Regions from separate parts of the Brevundimonas sp. Bb-A genome, predicted to be linked through region 2. Evidence: riboswitches for the same ligand, from Rfam matches in the RefSeq annotation. Region 2 holds a riboswitch; the other holds the start of a gene.
What was found. A riboswitch is a leader RNA that binds a small molecule or an ion and turns the genes downstream of it on or off. The one in region 2 is predicted to bind cobalamin.
Positions count from the first base shown of each region.

Region 1: linked by a shared signal. The riboswitch ahead of BSP_RS02725 (TonB-dependent siderophore receptor) and the one ahead of metE (5-methyltetrahydropteroyltriglutamate--homocysteine S-methyltransferase) in region 2 are both predicted to bind cobalamin.

Region 1 is NZ_CP045456.1:544,047-559,658, forward strand. It holds gene BSP_RS02715 (methyl-accepting chemotaxis protein) at 1-1,123, opposite strand, end outside; gene mutS (DNA mismatch repair protein MutS) at 1,210-3,894, opposite strand; cobalamin riboswitch at 3,945-4,153, shown strand; gene BSP_RS02725 (TonB-dependent siderophore receptor) at 4,298-6,121, shown strand; gene BSP_RS02730 (aldo/keto reductase) at 6,105-7,025, opposite strand; gene maiA (maleylacetoacetate isomerase) at 7,116-7,751, opposite strand; gene BSP_RS02740 (fumarylacetoacetate hydrolase family protein) at 7,751-8,404, opposite strand; gene BSP_RS02745 (YqjD family protein) at 8,542-8,886, shown strand; gene BSP_RS02750 (hypothetical protein) at 8,886-9,296, shown strand; gene BSP_RS02755 (DUF1328 domain-containing protein) at 9,411-9,590, shown strand; gene BSP_RS02760 (metallophosphoesterase) at 9,691-10,542, opposite strand; gene BSP_RS02765 (diacylglycerol kinase family protein) at 10,542-11,498, opposite strand; gene BSP_RS02770 (hypothetical protein) at 11,565-11,831, opposite strand; gene BSP_RS02775 (glycine zipper domain-containing protein) at 11,965-12,306, shown strand; gene BSP_RS02780 (OmpA family protein) at 12,500-12,859, shown strand; gene BSP_RS02785 (protein-disulfide reductase DsbD) at 12,911-15,172, shown strand; gene BSP_RS02790 (hypothetical protein) at 15,144-15,612, opposite strand, start outside.
Region 2 is NZ_CP045456.1:1,701,756-1,717,367, reverse strand. It holds gene BSP_RS08455 (50S ribosomal protein L23) at 1-32, opposite strand, end outside; gene rplD (50S ribosomal protein L4) at 32-670, opposite strand; gene rplC (50S ribosomal protein L3) at 670-1,419, opposite strand; gene rpsJ (30S ribosomal protein S10) at 1,440-1,745, opposite strand; gene metE (5-methyltetrahydropteroyltriglutamate--homocysteine S-methyltransferase) at 2,092-4,434, opposite strand; cobalamin riboswitch at 4,544-4,747, opposite strand; gene BSP_RS08430 (porin) at 4,999-5,751, shown strand; gene BSP_RS08425 (GIN domain-containing protein) at 5,880-6,755, opposite strand; gene BSP_RS08420 (transcriptional regulator) at 6,855-7,763, opposite strand; gene BSP_RS08415 (GNAT family N-acetyltransferase) at 7,783-8,943, opposite strand; gene BSP_RS16210 (hypothetical protein) at 9,124-9,285, shown strand; gene BSP_RS08410 (L,D-transpeptidase) at 9,324-10,394, shown strand; gene BSP_RS08405 (carboxylesterase/lipase family protein) at 10,404-11,999, opposite strand; gene pdxH (pyridoxamine 5'-phosphate oxidase) at 12,087-12,761, opposite strand; gene BSP_RS08395 (DnaJ C-terminal domain-containing protein) at 12,881-13,612, shown strand; gene aroC (chorismate synthase) at 13,683-14,768, shown strand; gene BSP_RS08385 (GNAT family acetyltransferase) at 14,765-15,181, shown strand; gene BSP_RS08380 (VOC family protein) at 15,370-15,612, shown strand, end outside.

The sequences.
Region 1 (15,612 bases), 1.2 Mb from region 2:
GGGCGGCGGCCTGTCTTTCGGTGCGGCGCGACAGGTCGTCGGTCGCGGTCGTCACCTCCGATGTTCCCGCCCGCATCGCCTCAACCAGGTCTACGATGTCGGCCATGGTCGCCGCCAGCGTGTCCACGGCGGCGTTATAGTCGTCCTTCAGCTTGCGGCTGCGCTCGGCGAAGTCTGCGGTGATCCGATGGCTCAGATCTCCGCGCGCCAGGGCCGCCAGACCTTGCCCGAGCGCCTCCGCCACCAGGGCGTCTTCCTCAGCTAGACGGTCCCGTTCCGCTTCTCCCGCCTCTTGCGTCGCGCGGGCGGCCTCACGCATGGCCTCGGTCTCGGCTTCCGCGGCCTTCTGGCGCACCGCAGCGTCGCGGAAGGCGGCGACGGCGCGGGCCATCTGGCCGATGTCGTCTTCACGCATGGCCCAGGGCGTGTCGAAGTCGGTTCGGCCCTGGCGCAGGGCTTCCATCCGCTCGCACAGAGCCTTGAGAGGCGAAAACATCCGGCGGGAAACGATCAGACACAGCCCGACCCCCAGCAGGGCGGCGGCCAAGCCGCACACGAACAGGGCGATCATCACCTGGTTCACCGAGGCCATGAAGTCCGCCTTGGGGATGCCGACATACAGCACGCCGATGGTCTGGCCGGCCCTGGTCTTGATCGGGTCGTAGGCGACGAAATAAGGCTTGCCCAGAATGTCGGCCTGGCCTCGATAGGGCTCGCCCGCCTTCAGCACCGCATCATAGACGGGGCCGGGCTTCAACCGAGTGCCGACGGCGCGCGAGCCGTCGTCCTTGACCACATTGGTGGTCACGCGCAGATCGTTCAGAAAGACGGTGGCCGTACCCCCGACCAGGGTCTTGATCCGGTCCACCGGCTCGACGAAGTCGTTCATCGGCGTCGATCCGACATACAGCCTGCCGTCGCGCGCGGTGAAGCCGTCGCCGTAATCGGCCAGCACGTCCCAGGCGACCCGCATATTGGCCTCCTGACGCTCGGCGGCCTGGGCCTCAGCGTCGCGGGTCAGCAGGACCGCAGCGACGGCCGTCAGCACCAGGGTCAGGACGCCCAGGGCCGTAATGACCATCAAGGCCGTCTTGCCGGAAAGGGAAAGCGCGCTGGGCTTCATGGCCGATCCTCAGCGATTCGGTCTGGCGGACCACGACTGTTACCGAACAGGGTCTAGATTTCTATCCCTGGCAAGGGCCGACCTTGTCAGTCAGCCAGGCTCTTCAACCTGTAGAGGGTCTCCAGAGCCTCGCGCGGCGTCAGGGCGTCGGGGTCCACCGCCTGCAAGGCCGCCTCCAGCCTGGAGGGCGCGCGCGCCGGCTCCGGCTCGGCCACGGCGAACAGCGGCAGGTCGTCCAGGCGGGCCGCAGCGGCCTTCTCCCCTTCCAGCCGCTCCAGCACCGCCTTGGCCCGCGCCACCACCGCGGCCGGCGCCCCGGCCAGCTTGGCCACCTGAACGCCGTAGGACCGGTCCGCCGCGCCCGGCGCCGCCTCGTGCAGAAAGACCAGGTCGCCGTTCCATTCCTTGGCCGTCATGGACAGGTTGCAGACGTGGTCCAGCCGCGTCTCCAACTGGGCCAGCTCATGATAGTGGGTGGCGAACAGGGTGCGGGCGCGATTGACGTCGTGCAGGGCCTCGGCCGTGGCCCAGGCGATGGCCAGGCCGTCATAGGTGGCCGTGCCGCGGCCGATCTCGTCCAGAACCACGAAGCTGCGCGGCGTGGCCTGGGTCAGGATGGCGGCGGTCTCGACCATCTCCATCATGAAGGTGGACCGGCCCCGCGCCAGGTCGTCGCCGGCGCCGACGCGGCTGAACAGCCGGTCGACCACGCCCAGACGCATGGCGCGCGCCGGTACGAAGGCCCCGGCCTGGGCCAGGATCACCAGAAGGGCGTTCTGGCGCAGGAAGGTCGACTTACCGGCCATGTTCGGCCCGGTGACGATAGCCAGGCGGGCGCAGTCCGATCCAGACCCGTCCAGGCGGGCGTTGTTGGGCGTATAGGGATCGCCGGCCGCCTTGACCGCCGCCTCGACCACCGGATGCCGCCCGGCCTCGACCGAGAAGACCAGACTGTCGTCCACCACCGGCCGAGTCGCCCCGGCCTCCTGGGCCCATTCCGCCAGGGCCGCATGGGCGTCCAGCTCGGCCAGAGCCTCCGCGACCGCCTGCAGCGGCTGGGCCAGGCGGGCGACTTCGCGCCGCCAGCCCTCGAAGGTCTCGGCCTCGATGGCCAGGGCGCGGTGACCGGCCTGGCTGATCCGGGCGTCCAGCTCCGACAGTTCGACCGTGGTGAACCGTACCTGGCTGGCCAGGGTCTGACGGTGGATGAAGGGACTGTCCGGCCCGGCCCGCAACAGACCCTCCGCCGCCTTGGCCGAGGTCTCCAGGAAATAGCCCAGGACGGCGTTGTGCTTGACCTTGAAGGGCACGCCGGACTCGGCGACCGCCCGCGCCTCCAGATCGGCCACCACCCGGCGGCTGTCGTCGCGCAGGGTGCGGGCGGCGTCCAGTTCGGGGCGATAGTCGGGGCGCACGAAGCCGCCGTCGCGGGCCAGATGCGACGGCTCGTCCACCAGGCCGTCGATCAGATCGGCCTTCAGCCGCGACACCTCGGGCGACAGGTTCAGTCGGTCCAGGGCCAGGGCGATGCGGCGCGGCCGGCCGGTAAGCGGGTCCACCTGACCGATGAACAGGCCCGCGATCCCCTCGGCGACGGACAGGCCCACGCGCACCGCCGCCAGGTCGCGCGGACCGCCGCGCCCCAAGGCCAGCCGTCCGACCGCCCGCGCCACATCGGCCGACGCCTTCAGACCGTCGCGGAGGTCGCGCCGCAGATCGCGCCGCTCCAGCAGCCATTCGACGGCGTCCAGCTGTTCATTGATCGCCAGGGGGTCGCGCAGCGGTCGGGCGATCCGTTCCGCCAGGGCCCGGGCCCCGCCCGAGGTGACGGTGCGGTCGATACAGGCCAAGAGCGAGCCTTCACGTTCGCCCCTCTGCGTTCGGTCGATCTCCAGACTGGCGCGGGTCGCCGGGTCGATGGCCAGAAACCCGCTCTCGCCCAGACGGCGGGGCGGGGCCAGGGCCGGAACCTTGCCGGCCTGGGTCGTCTCCAGATAGGCGGCGATCAGGCCGAGCGCCGAGACCTCGGCCTCCTCGAAGGCGCCGAATCCGTCCAGGGCCGCAACCCCGTACAGCCGCTCGACCCGCGTCCGCGCCGCCTGGGGCTCGGCGATGGCCGAGGCCAGGGCCTGAACCACGCCGCCGGACCCGTCCAGGGCGTCCCGCGTCGTCGGGTCGGAATAGATCCGGTCAGTGACCAGAACCTCGGACGGGCGGAAGGCGGCCAGCGTCGCCCCGAGATCCTCCAGCGCACAGGCGACGCTGTCCACCGCGCCGGAAGACAGTTCGACCACCGCCACGGCCGCCCGACCCTTGCGCACCGCTGCGGCGGCCAGCCGGTTGGCGCCGCGCGCATCCAGCAGACTGTCCTCGGTCAGGGTGCCGGGCGTCACCACCCGCACCACGCCGCGCTGGACCACGGCCTTGCCGCCGCGCTTCTTGGCCTCGGCCGGGTCTTCCAGCTGTTCGCAGATGGCCACCTTGTGACCCAGGCGGATCAGCCGGGCCAGATAGCCCTCCATGGCGTGGACCGGCACCCCGGCCATGGGGATGTCCTCGCCCTGGTGCTTGCCCCGCCTGGTCAGGGTGATGCCGAGCGCCGCCGCCGCCACCTCGGCGTCCTTGAAGAACAGCTCGTAGAAGTCGCCCATGCGGAAGAACAGGATGGCGTCCGGCTGTCCGGCCTTGGCCGTCAGATACTGGGCCATGAAGGGCGTGGCGCCCTCCAGAGAGGCGGCGATGTCAGGCGGGTGAGAGACAGGGGCGTTCATGTTGCGACAGGGTGACGGATCGCGTCCTGGCGCTCAAGCCCGTTGACCGGCTCTTGCACAGGCTTGTCGCCCCTGCGATAGGCCGGATCAGGCGGTTAAGGGAACACGGTGAGACACCGTGGCTGTGCCCGCAACTGTAGGCGGCGAGAGCGTCGTCCGTCCGGGGTCTAGACCTCGGCGCCACTGGGTGACTGGGAAGGCGAGGACGGCGGTTTATGACCCGCAAGCCAGGAGACCTGGCCGCCGACGTCGCTCGCTCCTGTCCGGGACCAGACAGAGGCGCGGTTTCTCCGTGGAAGCGACCCGATCTTGCGTCGTCCCGGCCTCGCGGCCGGGCGGATCGGCTCGCTGGTCACGACCCTGCGCGCGCATTCGCCGGGCCGATACGGGGACATCGCTCACAATGAAGCGCTCCATTCTTTCATCGACGGCGGCCATGGCCGCCGTCATCGCCGCACCCGCTTTCGCCGATGAGGCGACCCAGCTGGACGAGGTCGTGGTCACCGCCACCCGCCTGCCCGCCATCGTCGCCGAGACGCCCGGCGCCCGGGTCATCGATTCTAGGATCATCGAGCAACGCGGCGCCGTCTTCGCCGCCGACATCCTGTCCGACGTGCCTGGCCTGTCGGTGACGCGAACGGGGGCCTTCGGCGGGATCGCCCAGGTCCGCATGCGCGGCGCGACGCCGGGCAAGACCCTGGTGCTGGTGGACGGGGCGCCGATCAATGATGCGGCCGAACCGAACGGCGCCTATGACTTCTCCAGCTTCGAACTGGCCGACATCGACCGGATCGAGGTGCTCAGTGGTCCGCAGTCGTCCCTGTGGGGATCGGACGCCATCGGCGGGGTGATTTCCTTCACCACGCGCGAAATCGATGGCGTTCGCGCCGAGGCCGAGGCCGGCAGCTTCGACACGGCGCGCGGTCGTCTGTCGGCCGGCGTCGCCAATGAGACCTACGCCTTCAGCGCCTATGTCTCGCGCTTCCAGACCGACGGGATTTCCGCGGCGGACAAGGCGGACGGCAATCCCGAGACCGACGGCTTTCGCAGCACGACCCTGGGCGCCAAGGGCCGCTATGTCCTGTCCGACGCCGTCAAGATCGACGGCGCCGTGCGCTGGAACGACAGCCACGCCGACATCGACGGCTTCCCGGCGCCCGACTATGTGCTGGCCGACACCGGCGACGCCCAGGACAGCGAACAGTGGTCGGGCTTCGGTCGGGTGACGGCCCAGGCTCTGGGTCTGACGCATCAGTTCAGCATTTCGGCCTCGGAGCTGGAGCGCACCTCCTACAGCGACGGCACGCCCTTGACCTTCAACGGCGACCGCCAAGCCTATCGCTGGCAGGCGGACGGCGAAACCCGAGGCGTCGACTACGCTTTCGGGATCGAGCGCAACGAGGCGTCAGCCAACCTGTACTCGGGCCTGTCGCGCGACCTGGCGATCACCTCGGCGTTCGGCATGGCGCAAGCGGACCTGGGCGCCCTGAACCTGACCGGCGGTTTGCGCTATGACGACACGGACGACTTCGGCTCCAAGACCACGGGGCGGATTTCGGCGGCCTATGATCTGGCCGGCGGCTTCATTCTGTCGGGCGCCTATGGCACGGGCTTCAAGGCGCCGACCGTCAGCCAGGCGGTGTGCGACTATTGTTTCGCGCCCCAGCCGTGGCCCGCGCTGAAGCCGGAGACGGCCGACAGCGTCGAGATCGCCCTGGGCTGGGCCTCCGCCGACGGTCGATTCGAGGGACGCGCGACCCTGTATCGGCTGAACGTCGAGGACCAGATCACCTATTCCGCCGGCCGCTACGTCAACGTCGCCAAGACGCGGTCGGACGGGCTCGAGCTGGAAGGCCGCGCGCGCCTCGGCGCCGGTTTCGACCTGACCTTGGCCTACGCCTGGACCGACGCTGCGGACCGCACCACGGGCGCCCGGCTGCTCCGCGTGCCCGAACACGCCGGTTCGGCGACCCTGGGCTGGACGGGGGATCGACTGTCGGGCGCCCTGACCGTGCGGGCGGAAGGCGAGCAGGACGATTCCGGCGGCTTCTCGACCGTGGTCCGCAAGGGTTTCGTCACGGCCAATCTGAACGCGGCCTACGCCTTGACGGACAAGGTCGCCCTGACGGCGCGGATCGAGAACCTGGGCGACGAACACTATCAGCAGGTGTTCGGCTATGGAGAGCCCGGCCGGTCGGCCTATGTCGGGGTCAGGCTGCGCTACTGATCAGGCTGCGGGCGTCGGCGGCGAAGGCCGCCGGCGCCTCCAGCGCCAGTTCCGACCAGTCCAGGTCGGGACCGGGCGCATGGGCGGCCGCCAATATGGCGCGCAGCTCGGCGGCGGAGGCCACGCTGGCCACCACCCGGTCCACCGCCTCCAGAGAAAAGGCGTAGGCCAGGGCGGCCTGCATCGGATCGCAGCGCCGTTCCGCCAGGCGCCGTCGGATGCGCGACAGGGCCTGATCATAGCCGGTCAAATGGGCCGGAAGATCGTCGCCGGGGGCGAACAACAGGCCGCCGGCGAAGACCGAAGACAGGTGGACCTGGGCCCCCAGGGCCTTGATCTCATCCAGAATTCCCTCGGCCGCCGCGCGCTGATCCAGAAGATTGCAGGCGACCTGAACCACATCGGCCTCCAGGCGTCGCGCCAGCAGGACCGGCCCATCTTCGACCGTGGCGCAAAAGCCGATGCTGCGAAACAGGCCGCGGGCCTTCAAGGCCTGCAGCCGGTCCCAAAGGGCCCGCCCCTCGGCGCCGGCCAGGTCGGCGGGATTGTTGACCAGCAGGGCCTCGCCCCGCGGCAGGCCCAGACGTTCCAAGGAGCGGCGCGCCCGCGCCTCAACCCGATCCAGTCCTTCGCCCAGGCCGACGGTGCGAACCGTGACGCGGAAGGGGGAGGGGAAGGGCCAGGCCTGGCCCAACAGCCGTTCGCCGTCGCCGGTCGGCTTGGTCGCGATCACCTTGACCCCCGCGTCCGCTCCCGTCTGCAACAGGAAACGCATCGCGTCCTCGCGGGCGCCCGACGGGGCGGCCATGAGGGGCTTGGCGGCGCGCTCGGGCTCGGTCACCACGGCCAGGGCCAGGCGATCGACCGGCGATGGCGCCGAGGGAGAGGGTGGGGACTGCGTCACCCCCCGATCATGCCCCCCAAAGCTTAAGGGAGGTTGATCAAGACCTTACGCGAGTCTTACTCATCGACCGCCGATATGGGTCGGGCGCGCTCAGCCGTCGGCGTCGGGCTGCCGGTCCGGGTGGGCCGCCTGAAAGGCCGGATGGGCCTGGGCGGCGGCCTCGACCGCCAGAAGGCGCGGCCAGGGCGTCAGGGCCAGATTGAACCGCCGCGCCGAATAGAGCTGTGGAATCAGATAGCAGTCCGCCAGTCCGGGACGATCGCCGAAACTCCAACCCGCACCGTGGCGCGCGACCAGGACCTCCAGAGCGTCGAAGCCCGGCGTAATCCAGCGCCCCGCCCAGGCGTCGACCGTCGCCTGATCGGCGCCGAACTCCTGACGCAGGGCGGTCAGGACGCGAAGATTGTTCAGCGGATGGATGTCGCAGCCGATCAGGGCCGCCATGGCCCGGACCTGGGCGCGGTCCTGGGCGTCCTTCGGCAACAGGGGCGGCTCGGGATGGGTCTCCTCCAGCCATTCCAGGATCGCCGGGCTTTGGGTCAGGACCGTCTCCCCCTGCTGCAAGGCGGGGGTCATGCCCTGGGGATTGATCGCCAGAAAGGCGGGGGCCTTCTGTTCGCCCTTGCGCAGATCAAGGGCCGCAGTCTGATAAGCCAGTCCCTTCAGCCCCAGGCCGATGCGGACCCGATAGCTGGCGCCGGACCGCCAATAGCCGTGCAGGATCATCAGACGATCTCGAAGCTCAGGGGCGCCAGACCCTCGATGGCGACCGCCACCTTGTCGCCGCGCACGATCGGCCCGACGCCGGACGGGGTTCCGGTGAAGATCAGGTCGCCCGGCTGAAGCGTCCAGAGCCCGCCCGCCGCCGCGACGATCTGGTCCGGGTTCAGGATCATGTCGCTGAGGACGCTGGATTGGCGGGTTTCGCCATTGACGGTCAGGACGATGGACCCGTCCGGGTTCGGCAGGGCGCCAAGGGTTATGGCGCCGCAGGGCGCCGACTGATCAAACCCCTTGGCGGCGTCCCAAGGGCGACCGGCCGCCTTGGCCTGGGCCTGCAGATCGCGTCGGGTCAGATCGCACCCGGCGGCCCAGCCGACGATCCGCCCGCCTTCGCCGATGGCCGCCACCAGCTCGGCCTCATAGTGCAGCTGGGCCGTCGCGGACGGGTAGGCCGGATCGGCGCTGTCGGTCACCACGGCGTCGGCCGGCTTCGAAAAGAAGAAGGGCGTCTGCTTCTCCGGATCCGACCCCATTTCTCGCGCATGGGCGGCGTAGTTCTGGCCCACGCACAGAATCCGCCGCACGGGAAACCGTCGCGCATCGCCGATGATCGGCAGGCTGGGCTGGGGTCGGGGCTCGAACAGAAAGGCGGTCATGGCGCCAATCTAAGGCGCCGGGACGGAGGTGACGAGGCCTTCACCGACATTGGCGACGACGGAACCTCGACAGGGGTGTGGCGTTGGCAGACGGGGTTCCCTATTCTAATGCCAAGCTTGAAACTGGAGCGCGCATCATGGCCACCACCAAGGCTCGAGAAGACATCAAGGCCGATCTGAAGACCCTGAAGGAGGATCTGAAGGCCGGCGCTCGTGAAGAAACCCAGCGCCTGCGCGAAAAGGCCGAGGAGGCCGAGGCCCGCCTGCGCGCCAAGAGCGAGGAAGTGCGCGAACAGGCCCGCACCTATTACGACGCCGCCCGCGTTCGGGGCCGCGAATATTACGACGACGCCGCCGAGCGCCTGGACGAAGCCCAGCGCTATGTCGTCGAACGGGTGCAGGAACGTCCGCTCCAGTCCACGGCCATCGCCCTGGGCGTCGGTCTGGTGCTGGGCATGCTGCTGGCCGGTCGCCGCCGCTGATGTTCAAGGGCATCCTCAAGCGCGCCGTGGCGACCGCCGTGGTCGCCGCCAGCGTCTTTTTGGCCGTCATCTTCCTGGGCGTCGCTGTGTTCTACGCCCTCCAATTGATGACCACGCCCTTGGGCGCGGCCGCCATCACCTTCGGCCTGTTCGCCTTGACGGCCCTGATCGTCGCCCTCGTCTTCCTGAAGCGCGCCGAAGGGGACGATGAGGACGAGGAGGAGGATCCGGAGGGTCTGGCCGGCAAGATCCTGCATATGGTGCGCGAGCGCCCTGTCATCGGGGTGGTCGGCGGACTGGGGGCCGCCTTCCTGCTGCTGCGCAATCCCGCCCTGGCCGCGATCGTGGCCGGCATGGTGGCGGACCGCAAGATGGAGCATCGCGGCTACGGCCGTCGCCGGCGGCGATAGTCTTTCCTTTCTCTGTCGCGGGCGGAACGCCCCGCGACCGGGAACGTTGATCCACCGACGGACGAACGGCTGCGAGGCCGCCGTCGGAAACATCAACGCAGGAGAGCTAAACCCATGATTCGCTGGGCAATTATCTTCCTGGTCGTGGCTTTGATCGCAGCCGTTCTCGGCTTCGGCGGCATCGCGAACTTCTCGTTCGAGATCGCCAAATTCATCGCCGTGATCGCCATCATCCTGTTCGTCATCGCCCTTGTGGCCGGCGGACTTCGCGGACGCGGCGCGCCTCGATTGTAAAGGGCGTCGAGCTTCAAAACGGAAAGGGCCGGAACGCGAGTTCCGGCCCTTTCTTCATGCCGAGGTCCTTATGGGCCGTGGCCGAGATGGAAAGGCGGCGTCAGACCGCCGCCTTTTCCAGCATGCCCGGCGCGTTCGGATCGGGCGCCGTCGCCGCGTGGCGGGTGTCTTGGCGACGCGGAAGCCTCCACACCTGATGCGGCCTGTAGGCCGCGCCGTCCCAGGCCAGGGCGGTGACCGTGATGGTCTTGGCGTCCCACTCCACCTGATTGAAGCCGGGCGGCGATCCCCGCTCCCGATGCGACAAGGTTCCGCAACCCACCGCATAGGAACAGCGATCCGCCAGGTCGATCGCCAGGGCGAAGGGCACATGGACATGGCCCGTCATGATCAGATCCACGCCCGCCTCGGCGAAGATCAGCGCCGCCTCGTCCCCGCGCTTGACCTCACCGGTCATCGGCGCCCCGATCATCTCGATCAGCGGATGGTGACAGGCGAGGATGCGCAGCGCCCCGATCGGCGCCTGCCGCAGGGCCTCGGCCGCGCGCCGGGTCTGGTCCAGATCGATGACCCCCTTTGACCAGTTGGGCCGGGCCTGCCAGCCGCGCGCCGTGACGACGCCGCGCACCATGACGGTCTCATTGCAGAACTGGCCGTCGTGGGCGGGAAACCCGGTCGCCGTCTCGAACGCTTTCCAGGGATGGAACAGCCTTGCGACCGCGTCCCAGTAGGGGACGTCGTGGTTGCCGACGATGACGAAGCGCGGCTCGGGCATGGCGCGCATCCAGCGACCCGCCGCCGCGAACTCCTTGGGATAGCCCTTCTGGGTGATATCGCCTGTGATCAGGACCAGGTCGTTGGGCGTGGCGTGGGCGTATTCCAGGGCGGCGGCGACCGCCCCCTTGTGCTCACATCCGAAATGAACATCGGAAAACTGGAGAATACGCCCCATTACAGACTGTCCTCGGCGGCGGGGGGGTTGGGCGCCAGGGCGCGAAACGCCTTGGGAATGAACCGCACCGTCGCCTCGGGGCTCAGAAGAAGGGGTTCGCCGTCGATCACGGCGGGAATCTTGGACCGAGCGCGCACGTCGATCCGCTTGGCGGGGCGGGTCGAGACCGCGGGATCATGGCGCCAGTCGCTGAACAGGGCCGTCGCCGCCAGTCGGAAGGCCTGGGTGGCGTCCGACGGATCCAGCGCCGCCGCCTCCAGCCCCGTCGGCTCCTCCATCGCCTTGGAGATCATCGGGCTGATCAACACCAGGGCTTCGGCGCGGCGACGGCCGCCTCCGTCCAGGCTGAACCTCAATCGGCCGGAAAAGGCTCGCTTCAGCGCCCGTCGAGCATAGGCCCAGGCCAGTCTCAGCTTTCCGGTCCGCATCGCCTCCCGCGCCGGGGCCCAAAGGGCCGGCGATCCCAGGATGGCCGCGCAGTAGAAATATTCCCCGCCGACCTCGCCGCCGGACACCGTCTGGGGCTCGCCCTCCTCCAGGGCGTGGCGCAAGGCCGCCTTCCAATCGCCGGTGCCGTAAAGCGCCTTGGGCAACATATTCATGGTGCCCCCGGGCAGGGGGGCGATCATCGGACCGTCCGGCCTGGCCTTGGCCGCCACCGAACGGGCCGTGCCGTCCCCGGCAAGAACGAAGATGACGTCGGGCGTTGCGGCGAAGGCGTCGGCGATGGCCTGGTCGAAGCCGCCGCCTTGCAACAGCACGACCTGGCTCTCCACCTCATAGTCGGCCAGGATCGCCTCGACCTCTGCGACGGCGCGCGGTCCGACGCCGCCTGACAGCGGATTCACCAGAATGACCAACCGCTTCAGCGACGCATGAGGCGTCAGGACGCGGCCCGCGTCCGGGCGCTGCCCGCCCGCCCCTGTGTCGGGCTCAGAGCTCAGGATGTCGGTCATGTCGGGCCGAACGCCTGCCAAGCCGAGCCGTTCCCCTCAGTGTGGTGCGGACGTCGCTTTGACGCTTCAGCGGCTGGGGCTGGGCGTTCGGTCGATCAAGGCCTGCCCGTGGGCCCAGGCGGTCGCGATCCATCCGTCCATGGTCCGGCCGGCGGTCTCGACTGAACCCGCCCTGATCGACAGAACCAGCGTCAGGGCGCCGATCAGGGCCAGCAGAACCAGAAGGGTGTTGACCAGGGACGCCGCCGAGACTCTGCGTTTGCGTTTGCGAGGCCGCGACCAGATCGGTCCCTCGGCGCCGGTCGAAGCCCGCGTGAGTGTGGAAAATCGCATCGTCCTGCCCCCATAAGCTTGACTGCCGTGCGGCGATTTTAGCCGCTTAAGCGGAACAGTGATAGACAAGGGAACCGGTGCGGGAGTCCAGCGTTCTCGTATTCGGGGCGAACCCAGGATAAAGGAATTCACCATGAACAAGGCCATCATCGCCATAGCCGGCGCCGGTCTTCTGGCTTCGGCCTGCGCCAGCGATCCTTACGGCGGCACCAACCAGACGGTGCGCCAGGGCGCCATCGGCGCGGGCCTCGGCGCCGTGGCGGGCGCGGTCATCGGCAACAATGTCGGCGGCGGCAATGCGGCCACCGGCGCCCTGATCGGCGGCGCCCTGGGCGGTGCGGCCGGCGCGGTGCGCGGCTCTCAGGCGGACCGCAACAACCAGCAGCGTTATCGCGACAGCCAAGGTCGCTACTACTACTGCTACGACAACCGCCAGGACGAATGCTACTGGGACAATGGCCAACGGCGCTATTGAGCCTCAGGGTTTCTGAACGGACGTGAGACGGTTCGCGTCCGTTCAACCGGGCGGCTCGTCGGCGACGGGCCGCCCTTTTTGCGTCTGCAGACGCACAACCGAGGGGGACGGTATGAGATATCTGACGATTTCGGCATTCGGTTTGGCTGCGGCCGTGTCGGCCTGCGCCACCGCGCCTTCGCGAGACGCAATCGTGACGGGGGAATCTCCGTGCGCGCCGGTGCGGTTCGACATCTATTTCCGTGAAGGCGAGGCTCGGCTTACGCCTGCGGCCGATCAGGCGATCACGGCGGCGGCGAATGTGCTGAAGACCTGCGACGTTCGGCGGGTCCAAGTGCTGGGCCTCGCGGACGCCACGGGCGGGTCTGCGGCCAACCTCAGCCTCTCTCAACAGAGGGCGCGGTCCGTGGCCCAGGCCTTGAACACCGCCGGCCTGCCCGCCCCCGTCTTCGACGTGGCCGCCGCCGGGGACGTCGGCGCAGTCACGACCGAGGGCGCTGCCGAGCCGTTGCGCCGCCGCACCGAGGTGGCGATCGACGCCCATCCTCGCTGATCCCGTAAAGGCGCCCTGACAGGGGCGGTCTCCCGGCCTAAAAGGCCGATCATGCGCCTTCTTTTCTCCATCCTGTTCAAGGCCGGCCGGCTCCGCGACGGCTCCAGAGTCGGGGTGCGCCTGCTGCTGGTCTTGAACCTGGGCCTGCTGCTGGGCCTGGCCTCTCCGGCCCTGGCCCAGGTCCGAAGCCAAGCCCCCGTCGAGACGGGCGCTCAGGGCGAGGAGAACATCCGGGCGGAACTCATTCCTCTGACGCGCTGGGCGGCGCCGGGCTCCACCGCCGTGGTGGCGGTGCGACAGCAGATCGCCGAGGGGTGGCACACCTATTGGCGCAACCCCGGCGATTCCGGGGGCCCCACCACCCTGAACTGGCGCCTTCCGCCGGGGGTCGAGGCCGGCGACATCGTCTGGCCCCTGCCGACCCGCCAGCGGCTGATGAGCTTGGTCAACTACGGCTATTCGGGCGAGGTCTATCTGCCCGTGCCGATCGAGATCCCGGCCTCGGCCCGACCCGGCACCACCCTGCCCCTGGTCGCCGACGCCCTGTTCCTGGTGTGCAGCGACCAGATGTGCGTGCCGGTGCAGATGAGCCTGAGGCTGGACCTGCCGATCCGGGAGGGGGCGCCGCCGCTGGACCCGGATCACGGCCGGGCGCTCCAGGCCGTGCTCGAGGCCGCGCCCCGCCCTGCCGGGATCGAGGCGCGCGCCGCGCTCGAGAACGGCGTCCTGACCCTGTCGGCGGCGGGCGGGCCGCTGGCGGAGATCATGGGCGGCGCGCCGGGCGTGACCCAGGCCTATTTCTATCCCTATGACGGCGGCGTGATCGACCATGCGGCGGCCCAGTCGGGCCAGGCCGGCCCCCGGGGGCTGAGCCTGACCCTGACCCCCGGCGCCGATCTGAAGGCCCAGGGCCTGACCCGACCGGTGTCCGGCGTCCTGGCCACCGACGCCGGCGCCTGGGAGATCACGGCCCGGCCCGGTCCCCCCCTGCCCGGAACGGCCGGCGGCGCGGCCCTCAGCGGCGAGGCCGCCCCCCCCGCCGAAGGGGCCGGCGCGGACCTGATCCTGCAGTCGATCCTGTTCGCCTTCGTCGGCGGACTGATCCTGAATCTGATGCCCTGCGTCTTTCCCATACTGGCGATGAAGGCCGCCGCCCTGGCCGCCTCGGCCCATCAGGCCGGCGAGGCCCGGCGCGACGGCCTGCTGTTCCTGGCCGGGGTCCTGTCCAGCTTCCTGGTCCTGGCGGGCGCCCTGCTGATCCTGCGCGCGGGCGGCGAGGCCATAGGCTGGGGCTTCCAGCTTCAGTCGCCGGCGGTGATCGCGGGCCTGGCCCTGCTGATGCTGGGCGTCGGCCTGAACCTGTCGGGCGTCTTCCATGTCGGGGCAGGACTGCAGGGGGCCGGCGCCGGTCCCCTGTCGCGGCTGCCCGGCGGCGTGGGGGCCTTCTTCACCGGGGTGCTGGCCGTGGTCGTCGCCGCCCCCTGCACCGCCCCCTTCATGGCCGCCGCCCTCGGCGCAGCCCTGCTGGCGCCCTGGCCGGCGGCCCTGGCGATCTTCCTGATGCTGGGCCTGGGCCTGGCCCTGCCCTATGTGGCGATCAGCCTGTCGCCCGGCCTGTTGCGACGCTTCCCCCGGCCGGGGCCGTGGATGGAGCGGCTGAAGGCCTTGCTGGCCTTCCCCATGTACGGCGCGGCCCTGTGGCTGGTCTGGGTCTTTTCGCGCCAGACGGGACCCGACGCCTTGGCCCTGGTCCTCGCTGCGGGCCTGATGCTGGCCTTCGGTCTGTGGCTGTCCGGCATGAACCAGGCGCGCCGGGCCCAGGGCGGGACCGCCGTGGTCAGCGCCGTCGCCGCCACCCTGGCCCTGCTCTTCGCCGTCGGTTTCGCCGGTCTGGCCGCCACCCGGCCGCCGTCCGCGGAGGCGGCCGAGACCGGTTCCCTCACAGCCGCCCACTGGTCGGCCGAGGCCGTCCGCGCCGCCCAGGCCGCAGGCCGTCCCGTCCTGGTCAACTTCACCGCCGACTGGTGCGTCACCTGCAAGATCAATGAGCGCGCCGCCCTGTCCTCGCCCCGCGTCGCCGAGGCCCTGAAGGCGTCGAACACCCTCTATCTGGTCGGCGACTGGACCCGCCGCGACGACGCCATCAGCCGTGAACTGGAGCGTCACGGCCGCTCGGGCGTGCCCCTGTATCTGCTGTATCCGGCGGAAGGCGGCGAGCCCCGCGTTCTGCCGCAACTGTTGACTGAAGGCCTGGTCCTCGAGGCGCTCCGCCCCGTCAAAACGACTAGACCTCAGGCTGAGGCGGGGCGGTGATCACTTCGACATTGTCGTTCAGCAAATAGGACAGTTCCGACAGGGCCGTAGCGCGCTCTGCGGGGGTAGCGGCGGCCTGAACCGCCTGGACCTTTTTCGGCATGTCCTCGGAGATGCCGCGCAGGATGCATTTCAGATCGCCGTCGGTGCCCCGTTCCTTCAGAATCAGATGGCCCTGCAGGTCCAGGGCCGCCAGTTCGTCCGCCTGGGCCTTGAAGCCGGTGAAGGCCTGGCTGGTGAAGAAACCGGCGTCGTCCGCAGCCTTTGACGCCGCCCAGCCGTCGACCATCGCCTTCAGCCTCCCGGACCGGGCCACGATGTCGGCGAACAGGGGCTCGGCCGCCACGGACACGGGGGCGCCGGCGGCCGCAGCGGGCTGATCAGCCGCCAGGGCCACGGCGGGATTGGACAGGGTCAGGGCGATCGTGAGAGCAAGGCCG
Region 2 (15,612 bases):
TCGTAGTGCTTGGCGGTAGGTTGAGCGGCCATTACGCGGCTTCCTTATCGCTGAAGCGGGCTTCGATCGCCTCGACGGCGGCCTTGGTCAGCACCAGCTTGTCGGCCCGCAGGATGTCATAGACGTTCAGGCCGGCGTTCGGCAGCACGTCGATGTGCGGGATGTTGCGGGCGGCCAGACCGAAGTTGGCGTCGACTTCCGGACCCGCGATGATCAGAGCCTTGGTCCAACCCAGCTTGCCCAGCGTCTCGCGCAGGGCGGCCGTCTTGGCTTCCGTGACCGAGACGCTGTCGACGACGACCAAGTCGCCCGACTTCACCTTGGACGACAGGGCGTGACGCAGGGCCAAGGCGCGAATCTTCTTCGGCAGGGAGAAGCCGTGATCGCGAACGACCGGACCGAAGGCGCGCGAGCCGCCGACGAACTGCGGCGCACGGCGCGAACCGTGACGGGCGCCGCCGGTGCCCTTCTGCTTGTACATCTTCTTACCCGTACGAGAGTTCTCGTTGCGGGTCTGAACCTTGTGCGTGCCGGCGCGGCGCTTGGCCAGCTGCCAGCTGACGGTGCGGGCCAGGATGTCGCCGCGGATTTCGGAGATGCCGAAGACGGCGTCCGAGAGCTCCACGTCGCCGGCAGCCTTGCCGTCGAGTTTGATGACCGAGAGTTTCATTACGCTTCACCGCCTTCGGTCGCTTCGACGGCCGGCGCTTCTTCAGCGGGCGTCTCAGCGGGTTGAGCGGCCTTGTTCGACTTCACGGCGCCGGGGAACGGAGCCTCGGCCGGACGGGCCTTCTTGATGGCGTCGCGAACCTTGACGTAGGCGCCGTCATGACCGGGGACAGCGCCCTTGATCAGGATCAGGCCACGCTCGGCGTCCACGCGGACGACGGTCAGGTTCTGGGTGGTGACGGTTTCGGCGCCGTAGTGGCCGGCCATCTTCTTGCCGGGGAAGGTACGGCCCGGGTCCTGACGGTTACCCGTCGAACCATGCGAACGGTGCGACAGCGACACGCCGTGCGTGGCGCGCAGACCGCCGAAGTTCCAGCGCTTCATGGCGCCGGCGAAACCCTTACCGATGGTCTCGCCCTGGATATCGACCTTCTGGCCCGCCACAAAGTGGTCGGCCGACAGTTCGGCGCCCACGTCCAGCAGACCGTCCGCATCGACGCGGAACTCGGTCACATAGGCCTTGGGCTCGACTTCCGCCTTGGCGAAGGTCTCGCGTTGAGCCTTGTTGGTGTTCTTAGCCTTCTTCGCGCCAGCGCCCAGCTGGAGAGCGACGTAGCCGTCACGCTCCTGGGTACGTTGGCCGACGACCTGGCAGCCGTCGAGCTGCAGCACAGTGACCGGAACGTGCGCGCCGTCATCGGCGAACACGCGGGTCATGCCCAGCTTCTTGGCGATCACGCCCGTGCGCATCGGATCCCGCCTCTTTCTACTTAAATCTTGATCTCGACGTCCACGCCGGCGGACAGGTCGAGCTTCATGAGCGCGTCCACGGTCTGCGGGGTGGGGTCGACGATGTCGAGCACGCGCTTGTGCGTGCGGATTTCAAACTGCTCACGCGACTTCTTATCGACGTGCGGAGAGCGGTTCACGGTGAACTTTTCGATCAGGGTCGGCAGCGGAATCGGACCACGGACAGTGGCGCCGGTGCGCTTGGCGGTGTTGACGATCTCGCGCGTCGAAAAATCGAGGACGCGGTGATCAAAGGCCTTGAGCCTGATGCGGATGCTTTGATCCATATCGGTGCTTACTTCCAATGCGGTCGGAGGACCGCGTCCCTGTGAACCATTTCAAAGACCGAAGGCCTTCGGGCGCTAGGCCCTCAGGGTACGCAAATCCGCAAAAACGATCGGCCCACGCAGTCGCCTGCGAAGGCCGTTAAAGTCCTGGGTCACTGCAAAGAACAGGGTCTCAGGTCGTTCCTGCGAACCGCGTCTGCATCCGGGGATGCACAGCCGGTCCAACAAGAGTGGCGGCTTATGCCTAGCGATTCCGATTTCGTCAAGCGCGGAACCAAGAGCGGCGATAGGATTTTCCGCGCCGGTCGGAGGACGGTCGAACACCGCCTCCGCTGGCCGCAAATGATCAGGCCGCCGCCGTCTCCCCCGCCCTCATGAGCCGCGCCGCCGTCACCATATTGGCGAGCGCCGCCTCAGTCTCGGGCCAAGCCCGCGTCTTCAACCCGCAATCCGGATTCACCCAAAGCCGGTCCTGCGGCAGTTTGCGCGCCGCCGCCTTCAGCAGGGCGGTCATCGCCTCGACCGTGGGGACGCGCGGCGAGTGGATGTCATAGACGCCCGGCCCGATCTCGGCCGGATAGCGGTAGTCGGAAAAGGCGTCGAGCAGTTCCATCCTGGACCGCGAGGTCTCGATGGAGATGACGTCGGCGTCCATGGCTCCGATGGCCTGTATGATGTCGTTGAACTCCGAATAGCACATATGGGTGTGGATCTGGGTTTCGTCCCGGACCCCCGAGGCCGTGATGCGGAAGCTTTCGACCGCCCATTCCAGATAGTCGTCCCAGTCGGCGCGCCGCAGGGGCAGGCCCTCGCGCAGGGCGGCCTCGTCGATCTGGATGACGGCGGCGCCGGCGGTTTCGAGATCGACTACCTCGTCGCGGATGGCGAAGGCGATCTGACGGCAGGTGGTGCTGCGCGGCTGGTCGTCGCGCACGAAGGACCAGTTCAGAATCGTGACGGGGCCCGTCAGCATGCCTTTCACCGGTCTGTCGGTGAGACCCTGCGCATAGCGCCACCATTCGACTGTCATGGGCCTGGGCCGCGCGACGTCGCCGTAGAGGATCGGCGGGCGCACGCAGCGCGAACCGTAGGACTGCACCCAGGCGGCCTTTGTGAAGACGAAGCCGGACAAGTGCTCGCCAAAATACTGGACCATGTCGTTGCGCTCGAACTCGCCGTGGACCAGGACATCCAGGCCGAGCGCCTCCTGCCACTTGACCGTTCGCGCGGTCTCGTCGCGCAGCAAGCGGGCGTAGGCCGCATCGTCGATGACGCCTCGCCCGTGATCAGCGCGCGCCTTTCGGATCTCAGCCGTCTGAGGAAAGGAGCCTATGGTGGTGGTCGGATAGGCGGGCAGATTCAGACGCCCTCGCTGAACCTGGCGACGAATTTCAAAGCAGGAGTTTCTGAGCGCCAGGGCGGGGTCGGCATCGGCGGCTCGCGCCTGGACCTTGGGGTCGTTGATGCGCGGTGAAGTGCGACGTGAGGCGACCGAGGAGGTCGAGGCGTCGAGCGCCGCTTTCACCGCGCCGCGGCCTTCATTCAACGCCCGCGCCAGGGTGGCCAACTCGGCCACCTTCTGCACGGCGAAGGCCAGCCAGTCCTTGATCTCGGGATCGAGCCCGGTCTCCCGTTCCAGATCGATCGGGGCGTGCAGCAAGGAGGAGGACGGGGCGATCATCACCCTGCGCCCGGCCGCGACCAGGGGCTCCACCTTGTCCAGCACGGCGTTGAGGTCGGCCTTCCAGACGTTGCGGCCGTCAATGACGCCGAGCGACAGCACCTGATCGACGCCCGCCCCCGACGCGACCTGGGCCAACTGCTCCGGCGCCCGGATCAGGTCGATGTGCAGTCCGTGAACCGGCAGGCGCAGCACGGCCTCCAGATTATCCCCGAGCCCGCCGAAATAGGTGGTCAGCATCAGCTTGATCGGCGGCGTCACATCGGTCAGCACCCGATAGGCGTGATCATACGCCGCCCTCGCCTCATCGCTCAGATCGGTGACCAGGCAGGGCTCGTCCATCTGCACCCAGGTGGCGCCGGCGCGGGCCAGGGACCGCAGCACCTCGGCATAGACTGGCAGCAGGCGCGGCAGCAGGGTGAGGACTTCAAACGGCTCGCCCCGCGTCTTGCCCAGCAGAAGATAGGAGACTGGCCCCAGCAGCACCGGCCGGGTCTCGATCCCCAGCGCCTTGGCCTGCAGATATTCGTCCAGCGCCTTGGTCGAGCCGAGACGGAACGCCTGGTCGGCGGTAAATTCAGGCGCGAGATAATGGTAGTTGGTGTCGAACCATTTGGTCATCTCCATGGCCGGCGTCCCCTCGCCGCTCGCATGGGCGTGACCGTGTGCGCACGCCTGGCCGTCGCCCCGTGAACCGCGGGCCATGGCGAAGTAGGTCGCCAGATCGACACGATCCCCGCGCCAGCCGTAGGCGGGCGGCACGGCGCCGACCATGGCGGTCAGGTCGAGCACATGGTCATAGAGAGAGAAGTCGTTGGACGGCACGACGTCGGCCCCCAGGTCACGCTGGCGCGCCCAGGTCAGGCCACGCAGCTGGGCGGCGGCGGACAGAAGGGCCTCGGCGTCGGTCTTGCCGGCCCAATAGGCCTCGAGCGCGGTCTTCAGCTCTCTCTTGGGGCCGATGCGGGGAAAGCCGAGGGTGGCGACCTGGACGGTGTGGCGGGTCATGACGTTCGAAACCTGTGTTGTGGCCAGGCTTCGGACAGGGTCGCGCGGACGCCGACGCGGACGTGCAGGGTCCGGCGGCGCGCATGCGGCCTGACCGGACACCCCGCCGGAGGACGTTATCTGTCGGGGCAGGTCTCCTGGCTCACGGGTCGACGCCTAGGGTCCGGCCTTCCCGGCGTGAACGCCAGTGACACGAGATGGACCTTCGACTCGCCGCTTACAGTTGCGGGGGCAGCGCCGGTTTCACACCGGCTTCCCTCTTAGCTGCACGTGTTCCGAAGACCACGTGCAGACCACGACGGCTGAGGATGGCCTCACAATCAGCAGGCCGTCAATACATATAAGGATATGCTTATACGATTATGCGATTGCCACAGCTTAACCCTTTGCCTCCAGATGCGCCCACCCCTGACACATTGCGACCACAAGGCGTGGCGGATGGGCAACACGACAGTTTCAAGACACTTACGTAACGACGATTTAATGCTCAGCTTCGTCCGCGCCTGATAGCAGCCGCCCTCCCCGGACCCCCATCCGGGTCGAGACTGCTAAGGACAAAAGAAAATGAAGACGATCCTCCTCGCCACGGCCGCCGCCGCCCTGTTCGCCGCCCCGGCCTTCGCCCAAGACGCCGTCGGCTCGGTCGGCGTGACCTATTCCAACCCCTCGATCGAAGTCGCCGGCAACGATGTCGACGCCGACGTCTGGACCGTGGACGGCACGGTCGCCCTGCCGGCCGCTGACTGGACCGTGACCCTGAACGGCGCCGTCGACTACACCAAGGCCTTCGGTGAAGAAGACTTCACCGGCGTCGCCGCCGCCCACCTGACCAAGATGTGGAGCTCGGACGTCCGCGCCGGCGCCTTCGTCGCCGCCAACGGCATCGGCTCGGGCGATGAGCCGGTCTGGACCGTCGGCGCCGAGGCCCAGAAGTACCTGTCCAACGCGACCCTGACCGGCCTGGTCGCCTACACCACGGCCGACGACGCAGACGCCGACATCTGGACCGTCGGCGGCGACGCCGCCTTCTACGTCATGCCGAACCTGCGCCTGAACGCCGGCGTCAGCTACAACAACGTCGATGTCGCCGGCGGCGACGTGGACGCCTGGACCTACGGCGTTGGCGCCGAGTACGAAATCGAGAACAGCCCGTTCTCGGTCGGCGCTTCCTACACCCGCGCCGACATCGAGTCGGTCGACGTCGACACCTGGTCGGTCGGCCTGCGCTACAGCTTCGGCGGCGGTCTGCAAGCCCGCGACCGGGCCGGCGCCAACCTGGGCGTTTCGGCCATCACCAGCGTCCTGGGCGCCTTCTAAGCCTGACGGCCTGCTGACTAAAAAGAGCCCCGGCGGAGCGATCCGCCGGGGCTTTTTCATCGCCGCCGTCCCATTGCGGAAGATCCGGGGTTCCACGACCGGAGCCTTCCAGCGGCGAGAAGCGGATGTCAGCGTCCGATTTGAACGGAGCCTGAGCCGACGATTGACCGGGAGACCGAGCCGGTCGCCGCCGCAACATAGACGTCGCCGGACCCCGCTATCGCCACGTTGAGGTCGCGGGTCGTCCCTCCGTAGTGAACCTCGCCTGACCCGCCGATCGACACCGACAGCTTGTCCAGACGGCCCTGGCGCACGGTCACGCCGCCCGACCCGCCTATCGAAATATCCCCCTGGCCCGAGACAGCCGCCACATCGACCCGGCCCGCGCCCCCGACGCTGGTCTTCAGATTTCCGGTCGCGCCCGCCGCGACGGAGCCTGAACCGCCCACATTGGCTTCCAAGCTGCGTGAAGCGCCGGCTCGGATCGAGCCTGAGCCGCCGACGCTCAGTTCCAAGCCGCCGTCGACATTGGCCACCGTCCAAGAGCCGCACCCGCCGCTGTCCAGTTCGACCGAACGTGCGCCGCGTCCCACGGCGCCGAAAACAGCGCCCTCCGCGCTGACGTCCACATCACGCGGGGTGCGCAACACGATCAGCGGCGCGTCTTCCAGACGGACGCGGCCCAGGTTGCGCACCTCAACACTGGCGCCTTCGCCAAGTTGGGCGGCGCCCGCACGCCCGGCGTTGCAGTTGCGGATGTCGCCGCCCCACATCCCGGTGCGACGCAGGCCGCCGTCGATGCGGACGTCCCGTCCCTGACGACGGACCTGAAGCGCGGGCAGCCGGGAGCGTCCCTGCGTCACCTCCACGGCGACGTCCTGGCGGTCTTCGACGATGACGACGACGCGCGCGACAGCGTTGCGGATTTCGACCTCGGCGGCCGACGCCGGCGCGGCTGCGGCGCAGGCGGCCAATGCGGCGGCGGCGATCAGAACGGTCTTCATGAGAGCTCCCTTTCCCTGACTATGGGAGAAGGGTGATCGCCCGGGCGACCGAAGTCATTTTAACTTCAGGTCATGAACCCGAATTAACCTGGCCCCGCCTCAGGCCCGGATCTCTCCCGCTCCGTCGGCGGCGCCGATCTGCGGTTCGAAGTCGCGTTCGAAATGGGCGATCCGGCTCTTCAACAATCCGGCGCGCTTAAGGGCCAGAGAGGCCGCCCAGCGGGCCGCCAGCTCGGGCGTCCCCATGGCGTCGGTGCACCGCGGGCGTCCGCCGCGGCTGCGAAGGACGGCGTTGGTGAACAGGGCTCCGTTTCGGAAACGCGACGGCCAGGTCTGGAAGTCCATCGACAGGCTGACGCAGAACCGATCCAGATTCTCAACCCTGTGCGGCGCATACAGAGGCCAGGTCAGCGCCCGGCCCGGCTCCAGATCGATGATCTGCGCCTCTCGCTCGAAGGCCAGGTCATAGGGCAGTTCCTCGGTCGTCTGGCGGGCGACCACCTGTTCCATGTTCCGTTCCGGCAATCGCCGCTCGTCGCCGGGATAGACGTAGATCCGCTTGCGCCCCCGCATGTGGAACAGGACCACCCCTGCCGCGTCGAAATGATAGGGCACCCGCGCCTTGGGCGACGACAGGATCAGCTGACCGGCGTTCCGAACGGCTCTAAGACCGGGGTAGGTCGCCTGGATCTTGCGAAATTCGTCCATGGCGGCGGCCCAAAGCTCTGGCCAGCCGGTCTCCACGCTCCGCAAATTGACCCACAGCCGGCCCTGTTTGATGGCCTCCAGCAGGGCCTCGCCGGACAGCCGCCCTCGCGCGCCGGTCCGCAGACTGACCTGCCCCGCCTCGTCATAGTCATACAGGTTGATGTCGAACAGTTCGGCGGGATAGCGATCCAGCACCGTCGCCAGGACCGCATCCTCGGCGAACCCCTGATCGACCAGGGTGTGCGGGTGGTCCGCCGCCTCTGAGATCGGACCGGGATAGCGGGTGCGTCGTTCGTTCATCGGCTTTCCCCGGCTTCGCTTAGACGTGGGCCACGCGGGCCGGGCCTTTGCGCTTGGCCGCCGCCTTGCTCACGGCGGACCCAAGGGCGAAGGCGGCGCCGCGCAACTGGCCAAGCGAGGAGGCTTCGCAGGCCTCGATGGTGGACCAGCGGCGACGCAGAGAGTTGCGCAGGGCCTGCCCCCGTCCTCCGGCTCCGCCCAGGGCGGCCACGGCCGCCTCGCCTAGGCTCCGGCCCAGGCCGGGCCGGATCACGACCGCCTCCCGCACCGTCTGGCGCGCATTGACGAAATACTTCTTGTACCCCTCGCCTTCGAAACCGAAGTCGAAGACGCGGAAGCCGTCCGCCGCCGCCAGCCGCATCGTATCCATGCTCAACAGAATGCCGGGCGAACACCGCGCCAGCCGCGGCTCATAGGCCGGGAACCAGAAGTGGTAATGACGGCCGGCGTGGAGCGAAAACTCCAGCGCCACCAGGCTGTCGCCGGCGTGCATGACGGCCATGGAGGCGCCGAAGTCTTCGTGCCGGGCCAGCATCAGGGCGTGCAGCAGGTCGCGTGTCCATCCGCAGGCGAAGATGTCGTGCAGACCGGATCGACGGTACTGGGCCGCCTTCAGGGCGATCAGACGGTCCAGGAGAAGCGGGTCGCGCAGGCCCGCCTCGACGCGGATCGGCCCAAGCTCGGCCTCGAGACTGCGACGGGCGCGCTCCTTGTCCTTGAAATACTTGCCGTAGGTCGATCGCCGCTCGGCGTACCAGGCCTCGTAACCGGGCTCCGACATGGCGACCTGGACCGTTCCTCGCGCCTGCCCCGCTTGGGCGGGCCCCACCCAGCTCGGCACATTAAGCCTTCGCGGGTTCAGCACGCCGGCGACCGCCTCCAGACTGAGCATCTCGTCCTCGGCGGCGATGACGCCGTGGTAGTCGTTCATCGGGGCGCCCAGCGGCTGCACCGCGCCGCCGCGCCTCTGGTGGGGAAAGAAACCCACAATCCGCTCGCCCCGCCGAAACACGGCGACGGCGGCGCCCGGGCAGACGCGGGCGGCGATCTCAGTGAATTCCCACCGGAAATAGGGGCTGGCCAGGGCGGGGTTGGTTAAGGTCCACCACCGCCACAGGTCGACCGCGGCGGGATCCATCGCCTCCGCCTTCATGATCTCGACCTGCAGCGTTTCCGCCATGACGCCCTCGTGCGACCTCGACAGGCGAGGTCCGTTCCATCACGCCTCCTAACCAATCTCCTGTTTCGTTAGGGTTCACCGGCATGGTGAACGTCTGTTGACGCATGAGGAGGGAGCCGTGGCGCTCCGGATGCGTTGGCTCCGTCTCGGACGCCCCGCGTCTCCTTGGAAATGAAGCCGATGACCGACACCCGCCCCGATGACCGCAAAGTCGAGAATGAAAACCTGCGCCCGGACTCCGACGGCGAGCCGCCGCGCCCGGCGACGGAGCCAAAGGGCGCCGAAGGCTCCAGCAATTCAGGAAAGACGGCGACGGACCCGGCGACAGGGGAAGCGAACTGACCCCGCAGCCATCGTCCCCCGACCTTCCAGGATTATTCATGCCCCCTCGTTTCATTGTCCTGGCGCCAACCGTCGCCGCCCTGACCGTCGCGGGCCTGGCTGTCGCCGCCTGCGATCCCAACGACGACCGGCCGCCCGCCGCCCCCGCAGAGCAGACCGCCCAAGTCGGGGCGCAGGGCCGTCTGTCGCGCGACGCCATCGAGAACACCGCCTATTCCCCGCCGTCGACCGAGGGTGAAGGTGCGAGCCCTGCGGCTCGACCGCAACCGGACCCCGCCCTGATCCGCGCCCAAGTGCTGTTGCAACGCGCCCGCTTCTCGCCAGGCGCCATCGACGGTCTGGAAGGGTCCAACATGCGTCAGGCCGTCTCCGCCTTTCAGAAGGTCCAGGGTCTGCCCGTCAACGGCCGCCTCGACGCCGAGGTCATGGGGCGGTTGCGCGCCGCCAGCCAGGGCGCCGTGACCTCTACCTATGAGATAACCCAACAGGACGTTTCGGCTTCCTATCTCGGCATAGTCCCGACCGAGCTGGAGGCCCAGGGCCGGGCGCCGTCGATGGGCTACGCCAATATCGTCGAAGCCCTGGCCGAGCGCTTTCATGTGACCGAGGACCTGCTGAGGGCCCTGAACCCTACGGCAGACTTCAACCGCCCAGGCCAGAAGCTGCTGGTGCCCGCGATCAATACGACGCCCTTGGCTGCGGACGTCGAAAGGATCGAGGTGGACAAGGCCCAAGGCGCGGTGCGGGCCTATGGCGCGGACGGGACGCTGCTCGCCTATTTCCCGGCGACGATCGGCAGTCGGGACAATCCCACCCCGACGGGGACGGTCAAGGTCAACGGCGTCGCCCGCAATCCCGACTATGTCTATGACCCGTCAAAGCTCAGCTATGGCGATCTGGATCGCAAGGTGGTCGTGGCCCCCGGACCCAACAATCCGGTGGGCGTGGTCTGGATCGATCTGAACAAGCCCAGCTACGGCATCCACGGCACGCCGGATCCACATCTGGTCGGCAAGACCGCGTCGCACGGCTGCGTTCGCCTGACCAATTGGGACGCCTGGACCCTGGCCGACAAGGTCAAGCCGGGCGTGACCGTCCGCTTCGTCTAGGTGCTGGACCTAGTGGACGGCGCCGAAGGGCGTCCCGTCCCAGAAGTCGCAGTTGTGACGAGCGAAGAAGGCGTCATCCAGTCGATCGCCCTGGGCCGTAAACACCCGAACCGGCCCCGCGCCCGCCACACGGGGCCATTCAGCGCCGAAATCCTGCTGTCCGAATCCGGCCCACAGGCCCTGCATGCGGAGCGACAACGCCTTCTGCTCTGGCGTGAACCGGTCGACGTCGGCGAAGATCCAACTGGTCCCGAAGACATAGGCCAGTTCGCTGGCGTGATAAGCGCCCAGGTCCAGGCCCACGATCCCGTCGGGCAGGACGAATGGGGCGTCGCGATCGGCGAACTCATATCCCCAGACTGGCGTATAGCGCGACAGCTGACGCCGCAGGGCCTGGGACGGACAGGCGAACCTCTGGTCGGTGAAGTTGGCGGCGATGGCATAGGCCGGGCCATCCGGGCCGACCGGATAGCGGTCCAGCACGCGGGGACCGACATCGCCGTACATCCACAGCGTCTCCTTCTGGTAGCGGTCCATGTCCTTGACTTCATTGGCGAACAGACGCCCCTCGTCCAGATTGGTCCCGACGATGACGGGCACGCGGGTGAACCGCCCTTGGTCGATAGCCAGGGCGGGGTTTTCAGGCACGGTCGCATCGGTGTGCACCGGTCCCCACGACCCTGGGCCGTTGATGCCCGCCCGAACTGACGGCGCCCGCGACAGACGCCAGGCGGGCAAGGCCTTCAGGCAGGCGATCTGATCGGCGCCGGTGCAGCCCAAACGCCGGGCGAAGAGCGGGCCGGAGGCGGCGGCCTCTTCAGCGCTGACCAGAGACGAGGGCTCCAGACAGCCGCCGCTTTGCAGGATCATCCTCTGATAGAGACCCTCGGCCTGGGGCGAGGTCATCAGATAACAGGCGGCCCAGGCGCCGGCGCTTTCCGTGAACAGGGTGACATTGGCCGGGTCTCCGCCGAAGGCGGCGACGTTGCGGTTCACCCATTTCAGCGCCGCCAACTGATCCATCAGGCCGAAGTTGCCGCCGAACCCCTCACCCTCAGCCTGGAACTGAGGATGCGCCAGCCAGCCGAGGGCCCCCAGCCGGTAGTTCAAAGTGACGACCACCCGGTCCTGATCCACCGCCAGCCGCGACGGATCGTAGTTGGCGCCCGAGCCCACGGTGAAGGCGCCGCCCGGTATATAGACCATGACAGGCCGGCGCCGCTGCGGTTCGCCGGCCGGGGCGTAGATGTTGAGGTAGAGGCAATCCTCTGACCCGACCACCAGACCGCCCCCGCCGCCCAATATCGCCTTGCGCCCTATAGCCTGGGTGCAGTCGGACCCTATGCGGGTGGCGTCGCGCACCCCGCTCCAGCCTTCAACGGGCTGAGGCGCCCGCCAGCGCAGTTCGCCGACGGGCGGGCGCGCGAAGGGCACGCCCAGAAACGCCCGCGCGCCCGCGCCCTCTACGCCCCGAACCGTCCCGGCCTCGGTGGCGGCGAGAACCGGGCGAGCGTCCGGCGCAAACTTAATGGAGAGGACCTTGCCCGGATGGACGGCGCAGGCCGCCAGAACGAGGGACGCGAACAGCAGCGACAGCAGACGCATAGAGAACCTTGGCCGTGACGAAGCGACTTTAACGCGCGCGCCCGTGCAAATATCCCTGTGCGAACCGATTCAGTCCCGCAGAACGACCTAGGGCCAAAGGCGCTGTCGCAGCCAGGCGTCGCCGTCGCGGGTGAAGCGCAGCCGGTCATGCAGGCGGAACGGCCGGTCGCGCCAGAATTCGACGACATGGGGCGTCACCCGCCAGCCGCTCCACCGCTCAGGACGCGGCACATCCAGGTCCTCAAAACGCGCAGTCTCGCGGGCGACGGCCGCCTCCAGGGTCTGGCGATCGTCCAGCGGTCGCGACTGGTCCGAGGCCCAGGCGCCGATGCGGCTCTCGCGGGCCCGGCTGGCGAAATAGTCGTCGGCCTCCTGAGGCGTCACCGGTTCGACTGAGCCTCGCACCCGCACCTGACGGCGCAGCGACTTCCAGTGAAAGGTCAAGGCGGCGACCGGCCGCGCCGCCAGTTCGACGCCCTTGGCGCTTTCGCGGTTCGAATAGAAGGTGAAGCCGCGCGCATCGACGTCCTTCAACAACACGATCCGCGCGTCCGGCATGCCGTCGGCGTCCACGGTGGACAGGGTCATGGCGTTGGAATCATTGACCTCATGCGCGCGCGCCTCAGCGAGCCACTCGATGAAGGGACCGATCGGTTCGGTGCGGTCGAACAGGCTTTCGTCGCCGTTGGCGGCCAGGGCGGCGGCGTAGTCGCGAGCGTATTCCTCTCGCGACGGACTGGGCGGGATCACTGGTGCGGTCATGCGCAGGATTTAGACTGTGAAGGAGCCGATGAAAATGATCGGGATCAAATCCCCCCTCCCCGCCGTCCAGATCAAGCTGGTTAACCCGGCGTTGACCCTAAGGCGCGAACGGTAGCGAAATGAGCCCTTCTCATTTCCGATCAGACGCCGATGCGGTTCGAGACGCCCTTTCCACCTTGGGGCTTCAGGACGCCGCCGACGCTGAATCGCTGAAGGCGGCCTTCCGCGCGGCGGTCAAGGCGGCGCGCCCGGACCAGCCTGGCGGAGACGCCGATCGGTTTCGCAGAGTCATCGCCGCCTATCGCCTGGTCCAGGCCTACAGGCCCGGCGACGCCGCGCCGAGGACGCCGGACCGCCCCGCCGCCCCGCCTGTGCTCAGCCTCAGCCCCTTGCAGGCGGTCGCGGGCGCCAAGATTGATCTGCGGCTGGGTGCGCGCACGATCCGGGTCGCGGCGCCGCCGGGCCTTCGAACCGGAGAGACGCTGCGACTGCGCGGCGGGGCGGCCGACGGGGCGGACCTTCTCCTGGCGGTGCTGATCCGCCCCCAGGACGGCCTGTCGGTCCTGGGCGACGATCTGTTCATGAGTTGGCCGACGCCTCAGCGCCTGTTGCAGGAAGGCGGTCGGGTCGAGATCGACACCCACGCCGGGACACGTTCCGCCTGGATCACGCCGGACCGTGCGGCGCCGGTCCGCATTCGGCTGAAAAACCTGGGCCTGCCGGCGCGCGGGTCACGCCCCGCAGGCCATCTGTTCGTCACCTTGACGCCGTCGTCCGACACGCGGTCCTCGGCCGAAGACCTGCTGGCGCAGTTCACCCGGGCCTGGACGCCGGAACGGCTGGCGGCCTGAGGCCGCAAAGCGCTTCGCGAACCCGGCGTGACGGTTTCGCCGGGCGCCGTCATGCTCTAAGCGTCGCCCTATGTCGCACAACACCTTCGGCCATCTGTTCCGCGTGACCACCTGGGGCGAAAGCCACGGCCCAGCCATCGGCTGCGTCGTGGACGGCTGCCCGCCGCTGATCCCTCTGACCGAGGCCGATCTTCAGCCTTGGCTTGACCAGAGAAAGCCCGGCGGTTCGCGCTTCGTGACCCAGAGGCGCGAAAGCGACACCGCGCAGATTCTGTCGGGCGTGTTCGACGACGGCGAGGGCCCGGTCACGACCGGCACGCCCATCTCGATCCTGATCCAAAACGAGGACCAGAGATCCAAGGACTATGGCGAGATCGCGCGGGCCTATCGTCCCGGCCATGCCGACTTCACCTATCAGACCAAATACGGCGTCCGCGATCCGCGCGGCGGCGGGCGCTCGTCGGCGCGCGAGACGGCCAGCCGGGTGGCGGCGGGCGCCGTGGCGCGCAAGGTGCTGGGCGACGGCGTCAAGATCCGCGCCGGCGTCGTCCAGATCGGCCCGCACCGCATCGCGCCGGACGCCATTGATTTCGACGCCGTGCATGGCAACCCGCTGTTCGCCGCCTCCAGCGCGGTCGTTGCGGAATGGGAGGCCTATCTGGACGCGGTCCGCAAGGCCGGCTCGTCGATCGGCGCCGTCGTCGCCCTGGAGGTGACCGGCGTGCCTGCCGGCTGGGGCGCGCCACTCTACGGCAAGCTGGATTCCGAACTGGCCGCCGCCCTGATGTCGATCAACGCCGCCAAGGGCGTGGAGATCGGCGCCGGCTTTGGAGCGGCGGAATTGTCGGGAGAGGACAACGCCGACCAGATGAGGCTGGACCTGAACAAGCAGCCGGTCTTCCTGTCGAACCATGCGGGCGGAGTGCTGGGCGGCATCTCCACAGGACAGCCGGTCACGGCGCGGGTGGCGTTCAAGCCTACCTCCTCGATCCTGACGCCGCGCCAGACCATCACCCGTGACGGCGAGGAGGCCGACCTGCGCACCAAGGGCCGGCACGACCCGTGCGTCGCCCTGCGCGCCGTGCCGGTGGTCGAGGCCATGGCCGCTTGCGTCCTGGCCGACGCCCTCCTGCGGCACCGCGCCCAGGTCGGATGACGGACATCCGACCCATCCGCAAAGGGGAAGACGAGGCGGTCATCGCACTTTGGACAGCCTGCGGCCTGACGCGCCCCTGGAACGACCCGGTTGCGGACCTGAGTCTGGCGAAGGGCGGCGCGACCTCCGCCGTTCTGGTCGCGGCGGACGACGCCGGAATAGGCGGGACCGTCATGGTGGGCTTCGACGGCCATCGCGGCTGGGTCTATTATTTGGCGGTTGATCCTGGGCGTCGCCGCACCGGCTTGGGGCGCAGCCTGATGGCGGCGGCGGAAGACTGGCTGATGGTTAGAGGCGCCCCCAAACTTCAGCTCATGGTCCGCAGCGATAACGAAGCGGCTATGGGCTTTTATCAGCGACTGGGCCTGGAGCGGCAGGAGGTGATCGTACTCGGCCGCAGGCTGGACGGCTGACAGGCGTCGCCGTTCGCTCTGTCCTTCGGCTTCTCGTCCTGCCGCATGAGCGCCATCAGGCCGGTTAGACCCGTCGTCATCACGATCATCGCCGAATCCTGCAATTGCGAACCGTTTGCAGGTTTGCGCACATCTGAGCGGCGTGCAAGACAGGTTCGTCGGTGGCGCCGCACTCCAGGAGATCAACCGTGCGTGAAGACGGAAAGCTGGACTACCTCGAACTGCCCGCTGCAGACCTGCCCAGCACCAAGCAATTCTACAGTCAGGCCTTCGGCTGGACCTTTGTCGACTACGGCCCGACCTACGCCGCCTTTGACCAAGGACTGGACGGCGGTTTCGACGCCGACGAGGCGGAACGAACGAAGACGCCTCTACCCGTTCTCTACGCGAACGACCTGGAGGCCATGCAGGCCAAGGTCGAGACGGCCGGC